3 regions of the Pseudoalteromonas sp. SG43-8 genome follow, and region 2 is predicted to be linked to each of the others. Evidence: predicted binding sites of a transcription regulator. Region 2 holds the regulator's gene; each other region holds the start of a gene.

Region 1 (4,563 bases), on a different contig from region 2:
GCTTGATACAGCGCCTACAATAGTGTCCTTTACTGAGCCAAGGGCATCAATAAAGTGATTAACAGTAGAGCCTGTACCGACACCTACAATGGTGTTTTCTTTTACAAACTCGAGTGCTGCCCAGGCAGCTGCTTTTTTTAATTCGTCTTGTGTCATTGCTTTGTGCTCATGTATGTCAGAAATATGCGGTTAGTAACCAAAATTAAATGTTACCAACAGTATGTTTTATCTGGGGTGATAATGGTTTTAAGTGGTACGTCCCACGACTCGATTGGTAGAGCATCAACTTTTTGACATTCATGTGCAAGGCCAATTAGTTGCGGTTTTTGCCAATTTTGTTCATGTAAACGCGCCAATGTCCGGTCGTAAAACCCACCTCCCATTCCTAGGCGATTACCTTGTTTATCAAATGCAACCAATGGCATAAGGAGGTAATCAAGCGCTGGTAATGGGCATATTTGAGAGCAGTTCAGCTTAGGCTCCAAGATACCATAGCGATTTGCTCTCATGGGTGAGTTTTTCTCATAGCGCTGAAATAGTAAATTAGCGCCATTAAATGGGTGTATTATAGGTAGATAAACAACATGGTTTAAGTTCCATAACTCTTTAATTAACAATGAAGTGTCTAGTTCTCCGTCGTTGCTTAAATAAATGGCAATATGCTTTGAATTCGTTGTATTTTCGCTTTTTAAGTGTTGAATAAAATTCATTTTTAGCGATTGCGCAGCAATTATTTTCTGATTATTTGACAAGTTTTTACGGGTGTTACGAATTTCAGATCTTATTTGTGCGCGTTTATTGCTCATTAAACTAATTAGCCATTTTTAAAAAGAGAATAAATCGGGAAAAATCAAAAAAACAGCCAGTACGACTAGCAAAATGGTGGCAGTTGCAATCAATGAATATAAAAGTAAGTTACTGTGTTTTTTAGAAGGTGCTAAATCCTCATCTAGCATTAGGTCGTCATTTTGCCATTCGTCTACACTTTCGTCTGGTGCATTTAATTGAGCTTCAGGAAGGCGTTGCTCTAGCTCATCTAGCTTTTCTTCAAGGCGTATTAAGCTGCTAGTGATGTAATCAAGTGCATCAAAAATACGTTCATCACGTTGGTTGTTATTTGCAGCTGCGGGGGAGCTATTTTGAATCGCATTTGAAACAGCTTGCAGCTTACTTTTAATACCTAAGCTTGCTAATAACTTAGTCTGTTTTAACGCTTTGTCTTTATCGCTTGGCGCAAACAGCGGCTTACCTTTAAAAAAAAGAGCTACTTTTTCATCTGACGTTTTTAATTTTTCAGCTAAGCTTGCGCACGCTGCTTTTATGTCAACGTTATCGGCAAGTCCTGCAAATATAACGCGAAAGTTATCGGCCATTTAACTATCCCTAAAGCTTTTATAATGAAATGAGTATATACCTAAAGTACAAAAGAATTCGAGGTCGATTTTATAGTTATTTTGTAGACGCACTACAAACAATGTAACTGATAAGTTTTAGATACAAAAACGGCCCTATTAAGGGCCGTTTTTAATTTTCTTCAACACTTTTTGCTTAAAGGCCAGCGGCTGCACGAAGTGCATCAGCTTTATCTGTACGTTCCCAAGGGAATTCGTCACGACCAAAGTGGCCGTAAGCCGCTGTAGGAAGGTAGATAGGGCGCTCTAAATCAAGCATTTGAATTAAGCCGTAAGGGCGCAGGTCAAAGTGTTCACGAATAAGCTCGATTAAACGGCTTTCTTCTAACTTGCTTGTACCAAACGTTTCAACGCTGATAGATGTAGGCTCTGCAACACCGATTGCGTAAGAAACTTGTAATTCACATTTATCAGCAAGGCCAGCCGCAACTACGTTTTTAGCAACGTAACGTGCAGCGTATGCAGCTGAGCGGTCAACTTTTGATGGATCTTTACCAGAGAAAGCACCACCACCGTGACGAGCCATACCACCGTATGTATCAACGATGATTTTACGACCTGTTAAACCACAATCGCCCATTGGTCCGCCAATTACAAAGCGACCCGTTGGGTTAATGAAAAATTTAGTCGCGCTTGTAATAAGCTCTGCAGGAAGTACCGGCTTGATGATAGTTTCCATCACCGCTTCTACTAAATCTTTTTGCGAAATGTCTTCGCTGTGCTGAGTAGATAGTACTACTGCATCAATACCTACTGGCTTACCATTTTCGTATGCAAAAGTAACTTGAGATTTTGCATCTGGACGTAACCAGTTAAGCTCGCCGCTTTTACGTACTTGCGCTTGGCGCTGTACTAAACGGTGTGAGTAAGTAATTGGCGCAGGCATTAGCACTTCTGTTTCGTTACATGCGTAACCAAACATAAGACCTTGGTCGCCAGCACCTTGTTCTTCTGGGCTAGTACGGTCAACACCTTGGTTAATGTCAGGAGACTGTTTACCAATAGTGTTTAAAATTGCACATGAATCAGCATCGAAACCCATGTCTGAATGCGTGTAGCCAATTTCACGTACTGTTTTACGTGTAATTTCTTCAATATCAACCCATGCGCTAGTAGTGATTTCACCACCAACCATAACCATACCTGTTTTTACGTAAGTTTCGCACGCAACACGGGCATGAGAGTCTTGCTCTAGGATAGCATCAAGTACCGCATCAGAGATTTGATCGGCGATTTTATCCGGATGACCTTCAGAAACTGATTCAGAAGTAAATAAATGTTTTGCCATTGTATTTCTGCTCACAAATATTGCGCTTCACAAACGTCGGTATTAGCGCTAAAAAATTAAGGGGCGTATTTTATCGAAAACAAAACACCTTGCATAGTGTTTTTACGCCTAGACGTCTAAATAAAATTACTAATAACTTTTTGGTCTTAAAAAATATTCATAATGCCTCACTTTTATAGGGTTTTTAATTGCACACAGCCCCCACAATAAGTAAGAATGGTCGATATAAACAAACCCAAGTTACTTGGGTGCATAAACAAACACATAAATACCCGCGCAAATACACATAAAGGTAGGAGAATTCATGCCATCTCGCAAAGAACTTGCAAATGCTATTCGCGTCTTGTCAATGGACGCAGTACAAAAGGCCAAATCTGGTCACCCTGGAGCCCCTATGGGCATGGCTGATATCGCAGAAGTATTATGGCGCGATTATCTAAAACACAACCCAACAAATCCAGAGTGGGCTGACCGTGACAGATTTATTCTTTCAAACGGCCACGGTTCAATGCTTATCTATTCTCTATTGCATCTAAGTGGTTACGACTTACCACTGGACGAAATTAAAAACTTCCGTCAAATGCATTCTAAAACACCAGGTCACCCTGAATATGGCTATGCACCAGGAATCGAAACTACTACGGGTCCATTAGGTCAAGGGATCACAAATGCCGTAGGTATGGCAATTGCTGAAAAAGCGCTAGCTGCACAGTTTAACCGTGAAGGTCACGATATTGTTGATCACTTTACCTATGCATTTATGGGCGATGGCTGCCTTATGGAAGGTATTTCTCATGAAGCTGGTTCACTTGCAGGCACATTAGGTCTGGGTAAACTTGTTGCATTTTGGGATGACAACGGCATTTCAATCGATGGTGAAGTAGAAGGTTGGTTTACAGATGACACGCCAGCTCGCTTTAAAGCATACGGTTGGCATGTAATTAGTGGTGTTGATGGCCACGACAGCGATGCTATAAGTGCTGCAATTGCAGAAGCTAAAAGTGTTACCGATAAACCATCACTAATTTGTTGTAAAACAATTATTGGTTACGGGTCACCTAACAAATCTGGTAGCCACGATTGTCACGGTGCACCACTAGGTGATGACGAAATTAAAGCGTCTCGCGAATTTTTAGGTTGGACTGGCGATGCGTTCGAAATTCCTGATGATATTTACGCACAATGGGATAGCAAAGAAAAAGGTCAGCAGCTTGAATCAAGCTGGGACGAAAAATTTGCAGCATACGCAAAAGCATACCCAGAGCTTGCAGCTGAATATAAGCGTCGTATTAATAACGAACTGCCTGGCGATTGGGCTGAAAAATCTCAAGCGTACATTGAGCAATTACAAGCAAACCCTGCAAACCCAGCGTCTCGTAAAGCATCGCAAAATGCATTAAACGCATTTGGTCCGTTATTACCAGAATTTATGGGTGGCTCAGCCGATTTAGCAGGCTCAAACTTAACAATTTGGGATGGCTCTAAAGGTTTAACACACGACGATGCAAGCGGTAACTACATTTACTACGGTGTACGTGAGTTTGGTATGTCGGCAATTATGAATGGTATTGCCCTTCATAAAGGCTTTATTCCTTACGGTGCTACGTTCTTAATGTTTGTTGAATATGCAAAAAATGCCGTACGTATGGCTGCATTAATGAAGCAACCAAGCATTTTTGTATACACGCACGATTCAATCGGTTTAGGTGAAGATGGTCCAACTCACCAACCAGTAGAGCAAATCGCAAGCATGCGTTTAACGCCTAACTTATACAACTGGCGCCCATGTGACCAAGTTGAGTCGGCAATTGCATGGCAACAAGCTATTGAGCGTAAAGACGGTCCTACATCGTTAATCTTTAC
Region 2 (4,563 bases):
AAATGATGAATCGTGCTCTTCATCGACAACGATCATACCGAGTTTTAAAAATGGCAGAAAAATACTCGAACGTGTGCCTATAACTATTGCACAACTGCCTTTTTCGCAAAAACGCCATGTTTGCAATCGCTCGTTGTCGGTAAGGGCTGAATGCCAAAGCATAATGGGTGTATCAGGAAAGCGGCGACGAAAACGGTTTACAGTTTGTGGCGTTAAGCCTATTTCTGGCACTAATACTAATGCTTGCTCGCCACGTTTGAGTACTTCTTCTAGGCACTGTAAATACACTTCTGTTTTACCACTGCCAGTTACGCCTTCTAATAAAAAGCTGCTAAATCCACTACTTTGATTTATTGCCGTACAGGCAACCGCTTGTTCTTTATTAAGTACTGGTTTACTACCGACAGTTGGAGCAACACTTTGCCATTGGTTATCGTGCTCAATAGTTTGTGTTATGAGTTCTTTATCTATTAGGCTATCGATTGTTTTTTTACTAAAGCCAAGAGCTTTTAATTCGGTTAACGATGATTTCCCCGATTGCGATAACTGCTTTAATAAATTGAGCTGTGTTTTAGCTTTTAATGACGGTACTTTTGCACCTTTTTCTGTCAGGGCAACCATATTAATACTGGTTTTATCTGGCGATTCACCTTGGCGAAGTGCACTTGGTAGCGCTATGTGAATAGTTTCGCCTAAGGGATAGCAATAATAGCGGGCAGTAAAGCTAAGGAGTTCTAAATGTTGGGCGCTTAAAATAGGGGTATCGTCTATTACCTCTATAATATTCTTAATTTTATCTAAAGGGACGTCGGTACTGTTTTTAATACCCAGAACAACAGCTACTTTTTTTTGATTACCAAAAGGTACTAAAACCCGCATACCCGGTAGTATGGGTGTTGATAAGCCACTGAGCTGCTCTTCTATTTTATAATCAAAGGTGCGTGGAAGCGGGACTTTAATAGCAACTTCAACAAAACTCATAACAACTCAACCCGTAAAATTAATGCTGTAATGTACTAAAAATACCGCTAAAAACCTACTAGCAATAGTACTTGAGAAAGAGATTGTTCACTTTTTTAGCGAAAAGATAAATAAATACTTGTGCAGGGGAAGGTTGTTGGATAAAATCCGCCACCAACAAATTTGTTTTAACGACGTATGGTGCCAGACTTCGGGTTTGGAGAGCGATGCGGCCTTAACTAGAGGTTCCTATGAAAGAAGGTATTCACCCTAAGTACGAAGTAATTTCTGCAACATGTTCATGCGGAAACAAATTCGAAACTAGCTCAACTCTTTGTAAAGATATTCACTTAGACGTATGTTCTGCGTGTCACCCGTTTTACACTGGTAAGCAAAAGATTTTAGACACTGGCGGCCGTGTTGATCGCTTCAACAAGCGCTTCGGTGCACTTAGCAGCAAGAAGTAATTATTGCTGTTTAGTTAAAAAAAGCACCTTAGGGTGCTTTTTTTGTGTCTAAAATTTACCACTTCTTATCTTATTTAGCTTGCTCGAGCTACATCACACCTTGCATAACTATTTCCTATTCTTATTCTGAGTATGCATAAACCTTTGCAGACAAATTGATAGATATTCTCTATATTTTAAATAGTACAAATTTTAACTAGGTTGATAAAAGTAGCTAACGTGGGCTTATCTGTTTTTAAAGTAGTGTAGTAGGCTGTTATTTTAAGTTTATGATGATACGTTAAACATACATTTTTTTAATATTTTAATAGACATAAACGCACCTCAAAACTTACTTTTTTGGTGAATTTTTATTTATCAAATGTTTATATAATCCTGCAAAGTTACTGAAAAACCTCTTAAAATTAAAGGATATAGCATATAACAGGATAGACCTGATATTGCTTGGAATTTAAAAATAATAAGGGTATCGTACCCCAAGACTCCACCTCTCACTTTAACTTAAATTGCAGGATACCATCGCGTTATGTCTGACTTTCGTGAACAAGCACTACATTATCACTCACATCCCGTACCTGGTAAAATTAGCATTGAGCTAACAAAACCAGCTGAAACAGTTCAAGACTTAGCCCTAGCTTATAGCCCAGGTGTCGCTGAGCCTGTACGTGAAATTGCCGCAGATCCTGCAAATGCATATAAATATACCGGTAAGGGTAACATGGTTGCGGTTATCACTAATGGTACTGCAATTTTGGGCTTGGGTAATTTAGGTCCTTTAGCGTCTAAGCCCGTAATGGAAGGCAAGGCGTTATTGTTTAAACGTTTTGCAGGGCTTGATTCTATTGATATTGAAGTAAAGCACAAAACAACAGAAGACTTTATTAACACGGTTGCCAATATTGCTGACACATTCGGTGGTATTAACCTTGAAGATATTAAAGCACCAGAGTGTTTTGAAATTGAAAAAGCATTAATAGAGCGTTGTAGCATTCCTGTTTTTCATGACGACCAACACGGCACCGCCATTGTGACGGCTGCCGGCATGTTAAATGCGCTAGAAGTACAAGGTAAATCAATTGAAGATGCAATAATTGTATGTTTAGGTGCAGGCGCTGCTGCAGTTGCGTGTATGGAACTGTTAATTAAGTGTGGTGCACTGCGTGAACACATTTATATGCTTGACCGTAAAGGTGTTATTCATACTCGTCGCGATGATTTAAATGAATATAAACAGCTTTTTGCTAACAATACCGATAAACGCACATTGCAAGATGTAATTGCAGATGCTGATGTGTTTGTTGGTGTTTCGGGTCCTAACTTGTTAGCTGCCGAAGATTTAAAACTAATGGCAGAAAAACCGGTCGTGTTTGCATGTTCAAACCCAGATCCAGAGATCGATCCTGCACTTGCTCACGGCGCACGCAACGATTTAATTATGGCAACAGGGCGCTCTGATTACCCTAACCAGGTTAACAATGTTTTATGTTTTCCGTTTATTTTCCGTGGTGCACTTGATGTACGTGCAAGCGCGATTAACGATGAAATGAAAATTGCTGCAGTTGAGGCTATTCGTAGTATTGCCAAAGAGCCTGTACCTGCAGAAGTTTTAAAAGCCGCAGGCGTAGATAAGCTAGAGTTTGGTGCGCAGTATATTATTCCAAAACCAATGGATCCGCGTTTACTACCGCGTATAGCTAAAGCTGTAGCACTTGCTGCGGTAGAGTCGGGTGTTGCGCAAATTGACTTGCCTGAAAATTATATGGCGTAATATATAACGCTTAAACAAAAAAACCTCAGCAATGCTGAGGTTTTTTGATTAAAAAGGTAACGATTTATTCTTCGTTTAAAATAGGCACTTCTAAACCCATTTCTTGCATTATCTTTTTAACTTCTTCTGGTACTTTTTCTGCGTTGTCTTTACGTAGGTCATCGTCATTTGGTAAAGGTTGGCCAGTAAATGCATGCAAAAACGCCTCACATAGCAATTCACTATTTGTTGCATGGCGAAGGTTGTTGATTTGACGACGCGTACGCTCATCCGTTAAAACTTTTAATACATTTAGCGGGATCGAAACGGTGATCTTTTTAACTTGCTCTGATTTTTTCCCGTGTTCTGCGTATGGGTGAATATACTCACCATTCCATTTAGCCATAAGATGTATCGTTGCCTCAGATTATTAATTTCTCACACGGTATAAAAAGCGTGTAAATATGCGTGAAATTCTATCGATTTAAAAAAGATAGTCAAATAATAGATACCGATCTATCTTAATAAGCCTATTTGGGATGTAAAAATAAGCTCACTTTTGTGAGCTAAAATGTGGTACTAGCAAACGCCTTTCCTAACTTTAGCCATCTAGAGCTTTAAAATACTTTGACTTATTAAAACGGATAACTTACTCTTTTAGACGTCTAAACATCCAAATTAATCAGGTGACGAATATGAGCGAAAAAAACAAAGCGACCATTGCTGTACGTAACGGCGTTGATGCTGATAAACATCATGGTGCAGTGGTGCCGCCAATTTATTTATCAACGACTTATTCGTTTGCCGACTTTGATACTAAGCGTGAGTATGATTATGGCCGCAGTGGTAACCCTAATCGTGATATTTTAGCAGAGACGCTTGCTAAGCTTGAAGGCGGCGCTCGTGGCATAATTACGGCCACTGGTATGGCTGCCGTGCATTTAGCTACTCAGCTACTTAACAGTGACGACACGTTAGTAATTCCACATGATTGTTATGGTGGTAGCTATCGTTTATTTACATCGTTACAAAAACGCGGACTATTGAAGCTTGAAGTATTAGATTTAACAAAAGAAGAAAGCCTTCAACAAATTTTAGCAATTAAACCTAAGCTTATTTGGATAGAGACTCCAAGTAACCCAGTACTTCGTTTAACCGATATTAAAGCGGTTACCGATGTTGCTAAGCAATGCGGTGCATTGGTTGCCGCAGATAACACGTTTTTGTCTCCTGCCTTACAAAACCCTATTAAGTTTGGTGTAGATATTGTGGTGCATTCAACTACTAAATATATTAACGGGCACTCAGATGTAGTGGGCGGCGCTGTTATTGCTGCAACACAAGAGCTTGGTGATGAGCTTGCTTGGTGGGCAAATAATATTGGTATTA
Region 3 (4,563 bases), on a different contig from region 2:
CCTTTTCCCAAGTCTAACGGATTTAACCACTAAGGTGTTAATCCCTTAGTTATTTGTTCTGGTTATTAGGTATAACTGTTTATTAAGTTTCATTATTAAATAATAAAAATGCCTCGATGCTTATAGCACCGAGGCATTATTTTAACGCTTAAAAAACACTTAAATTATTGAAATACTTTATCGACTTTCATCACTTCAATATTTTTTGCAGGAATTGCTAATTTATAATCAGCAATTACTTTATCCTCAGCAACCAGCTCAGCAGGTTTATTAGTGTTGTAAACCATTGGTGAGGTTTGCTGCGATGCTAAACGTTTTTGCATATCAGCGCCGTCACCAGTAATAAATACATAGTGAACATTGTCTGTTTGTAAGTTTTCTTTAATAACGCGATTAACATCAGCAAGCGTTAGCGTTTTAAGTTTATTAGTTACGTAACTTACAAAGCTATCAGTGTTGTAAAATTCGCTATCAAGCGCGTAACCTAATTGGCGATTTTGACTTGCAACCATTTGCGGCACAAAGTTAATTAAAAAGTTACGCGTAGCTTCAAAATCGCCTTCGCTCATACCATTTTTAATTAGCTTATCTAGCTCAAACAAGGCGGTACGTGTTGCAAAGTGCGCATCGTTATTAGAGCGAAGTGGGCGTAACCACACTTGAAATATTTGCTCTGAGCGCCCTAGGTTTGCATCTGGCTTGGTTTGAAACATACCACGTGGAAAGTATTCAATGTATGCGTAATCGCCATAGTTCATGCCGCGAGTTTCACGAATGCGCTCATATAAAAAGCTGTTAGAACTACGGTGCTCACCAAAGTACGAACGCACAAGCCAAAGGGCTGTCCAGTCTTCGCTACTTCTTATTGTATCAATAGGGAAACCAAACGATACCGCCGTCGATTGCGCTGACTTTTCTACAATAGTTGCATGATGACCTTTAAGCACTGGCGCATCAGGAATACTTAAACGGCTTTGCTCACCTTTTGGTAGCGTTGCAAAATCGCTCATCATTTTAGCTTTAAGGTTTGCACGCACAGCCCCAATTAAGCCAACCGTGAGTTTAGATTGCGTAAGCTCGCTGTTATAAAACGCTTTAACATCATCTAGCGTCAACGCTTCTAAATCCGAAATATCACCGTAGTTGTAACTTTCGTAAGGGTGATTTTTGTAAAGTGCACTGTATAGCACTTCTTTGCCTAGCTCTTCATCGTTAGATGCTTTTAAGCCTGATTTAATACCATCGATCATTTCTTTTTTAAGGCGTTTAAAGTCATCGTCTCTAAAGCCTGGGTTTAATAATTGATCGCTCACAAGTGAATACCACTGCGCTGCATTGTCTTTATGAATACGCCCTTGAAACGACAGCATTTCTTTATCTATTTGATAACCAAAGCTACCAGCAAGCGGATAAAGTGCTTTTTGAATATCTTTATAGCTTGTCGCCTCTGAGCCTCCTTGTGCAAGCATAGCCGCAGTGAGCGCAGCAACACCTTTTTTGCCTTGAGGGTCGGCAGCCGCGCCGGTATTGAATAAAAAGTTAACATCGATTAACGGCGAGCTATTGGTTTTATCAAGTACTTTAAATGCAGGTGCCGCGGGTGCTTGTTCAAGCTTTGCAGTAAGCGTATTTAAATTAACTTCTTGCTCAAAACCTGGGGCTTTATCAAGTGCCGACATTGTTAATGTGGTACGTGCGTTATCAGTAAAGTATTTATTAGCAACGGCTTTAATATCTGCGCTGGTGATGTTATCTGCCGATTTATACAGCTGGTTTATAACCTCTGGATCGCGCTCAAAATGCATGTAGCTGGCAAGGGTTGATGCAATCGCTTGCGACGAATCTAAGCCATTAATAAAGCTGTATTTAAGATTCGATTTTAAATCACTGAGCTTTTGCTCATCAACAAGCTCAGTGCGTGCTTTTGCATAAGTTCGATTAACGGCATCGCGCGCAGTGGCTAAATCGTCTGCGTTTTCTACTTTAACAAATACGTGTAATAAACCCGGATCTTTAGTCTCTGGGTTATAGGTAAACATTTGGCTGGCAATTTGTTTGTCGACCACTAGCTCTTGATATAAATCTGAATTATTTGAAAAATAAAGCTGCGAGATTAAATCTAGTGCAGCTCTGTCTTTTTTAGCAGGCTCCCACGCAGCGCCTTTGTACGATACAAGTAACCAATGCCCTGGTAGCGCTTCATCTTGCTGGTGCAAATATTTTGGTGCTTGTTGAACAGGTTCTGCTTTAATGTCAGCAACATAGTTACCCTTTTCCCAGCTGCCCCAATGCTTTTTAACCATTGCCATTGTTGCTTGTGGGTCTACATCGCCCACGATGACAAGTGACACATACTCAGGCTTATAAAACTTAGCAAAAAACTCTTTACCATAGGCCATTTGATCAGGCATGGCTTCTATGTCTTTAAAAAAGCCCATAGTGGTGTGTTTATACGTGTGCTTATCAAACGCTTCTTCGCGTACAGCGCTTAATAATTTACGAATTGGGCTCGCGTTGTTTTTTAAGTACTCACCTTTTACCGTTTGTGCTTCTGTTCTAAATTGCTCTTCGGTGTAGGTTAAGTTTTGAAAAATATCAGCTTCAAGCTCAAGTACTTTATCAAGATGCTGCTTTGAAAAGTTTAAATGGTAATTTGTGTAATCGTTTGTTGTATAAGCGCGGTTATCAACACCTGAATTTTTTAATATGTCTGAGTACACATCTTCAGGGTATTTTTTTGAGCCTTTAAACATCATGTGTTCAAAAAAGTGAGCAAAGCCTGTTTTGCCCTCTTCAACTTCGTTACGCGATCCAACCAATACCGGAATTTGCAGCGACACGACATCAGGGTAATCGGTTTTAACAACCATGACACGCAAGCCGTTTTCTAGCTCTTCAATTAAGTAATCTTGTGAAAAAACACGGTCATCAGCTTTATTTACTTGTTCTTGTTGTGCTGTTGTTTGCGTGCTTTGATTTTGTTGCATGGTGCAACCTGTTAACGCCAGCGATACCGCTAAGCTGGTTGCTAATAATTTAAATTTCATTGTTGTCCCTTTTTAAATTGAGCAAATTTGTTGTCAGATTTAACTCTTTAATTATGCCCCAAAGCCAATAAATATAAGAGCCCCAAGGGAATTTATTATGTAAACAACTGTGTCAATTATAAATAATGGGAACAAGCACTATGAATAAACATCATGTTAATTGAAAAACTTTCATTAAATAAATCTATCTAGACGTCTAAATGGCTGCTATATTAAATCCATCAAAACAAACTTAGCTGGAATGAGGATTATGGCTTTATCACTAAAAGAGAAGATAGTGGACACCAATCAAGGTGTTTATCTTATTGGTACTACCCCGCCTAAAATTGGCACCGATAAAGCGCAATTAAAAACCATTGCAGAAAAGCTATTAGGTCGCTTACACGAAATTGAATACGACGGCGTGATAATTTACGACATTCAAGACGAAAGCAGCCGAACTAACCAAGACCGCCCATTTGCGTTTAAACAAACCGTTGATCCGCGTGAATACAGCCATTTACTTCGTAATTTATCTGCACAAGATGTAATTACTTATAAAAGTGTGGCGCAGCGTGGTGTAGGCGAATTTAAAGATTGGCTAAGTGAAACTAAAAACGACTACGATTTACAAAATGTTGTTTTAGTAGGTAGCCCATCATCGATAGGCGATATAAAGCTAAGCCTGCCAGATGCTTATAAAGCATTGGCTGAGCAATCAGATGATTTCTTTTTAGGTGGCGTTACTATTGCCGAGCGCCATTCAAGTAAACGAAATGAGCACGAACGATTAACAGAAAAAACAGCACAAGGTTGTCAGTTTTTTATATCGCAAGCTGTTTACGATGCACAAGCGACTATAGAGCTAATCACTAGCTACGCACGTACATGTAAAGCGCAGGGTATTACACCACAACGTATTATATTAACGTTTACCCCGTGCGGCGGCGAAAAAACCTTAGAATTTATGCAATGGTTGGGTATCTCAGTGCCAGAGGCAACTAAATGGCGCATGCTTGATGCAGACAATACATTAAGCGAATCGGTCCGTATTTGCCGAGAAAACCTCGACTTAATACTTAAAAGCTGTGCACACCTAGACGTGCCACTGGGCTTAAATATTGAAAGCTTAACAAACCGTAAAGAAGAAATTGATGCATCAATTAACTTATACCGTTTATTAAAAGCTATTATGGAATTAAACCTTGCTGAAAAGCTAATAGCTTAAAGGCTAGATAAGAGCTAATTAACACCCTTCTTGGCAAGCCTCATGGCTTGCTTTTTTATGTCCGTACTTTGAAAAATAAATTAAGAAGTACAAGTAAAAATTTGCAGCTTAAGCTATTCATTGAAGCTATTTTTGGTTATTACTCTCAAGCCTTTTTAAGGCAAACCCCATAGAGGAGCACATAACACCTAAAATAAAACCTATCGCAGAAAAAACTAGCCAAGTTTTTGTGGCATGAGTCATGACGAACTTACTTTTATTATTGTGCTTTTTTAGCGAGTCTATACGCTTGTTTATTTTTATACATTG

The links. Region 2 encodes MetJ, which represses methionine synthesis genes. Its sites were predicted from a motif close to TAGACGTCTAGACGTCTA; they were not measured.
Region 1: a site for MetJ is predicted at 2,802-2,819, ahead of metK (methionine adenosyltransferase). Genes of this name have one in related genera too.
Region 3: a site for MetJ is predicted at 3,237-3,254, ahead of H5122_RS07155 (methylenetetrahydrofolate reductase). Genes of this name have one in related genera too.

What each region holds. Positions count from the first base shown of each region.
Region 1 is NZ_JACJEX010000005.1:242,581-247,143, reverse strand. It holds gene rpiA (ribose-5-phosphate isomerase RpiA) at 1-156, opposite strand, end outside; gene H5122_RS12135 (5-formyltetrahydrofolate cyclo-ligase) at 210-806, opposite strand; gene H5122_RS12130 (hypothetical protein) at 825-1,373, opposite strand; gene metK (methionine adenosyltransferase) at 1,549-2,700, opposite strand; gene tkt (transketolase) at 3,005-4,563, shown strand, end outside.
Region 2 is NZ_JACJEX010000014.1:842-5,404, reverse strand. It holds gene priA (primosomal protein N') at 1-981, opposite strand, end outside; gene rpmE (50S ribosomal protein L31) at 1,212-1,427, shown strand; gene H5122_RS17500 (malic enzyme-like NAD(P)-binding protein) at 1,954-3,195, shown strand; gene metJ (met regulon transcriptional regulator MetJ) at 3,260-3,580, opposite strand; gene metB (cystathionine gamma-synthase) at 3,870-4,563, shown strand, end outside.
Region 3 is NZ_JACJEX010000002.1:416,830-421,392, reverse strand. It holds gene H5122_RS07160 (pitrilysin family protein) at 165-3,047, opposite strand; gene H5122_RS07155 (methylenetetrahydrofolate reductase) at 3,298-4,254, shown strand; gene H5122_RS07150 (sensor domain-containing diguanylate cyclase) at 4,514-4,563, opposite strand, start outside.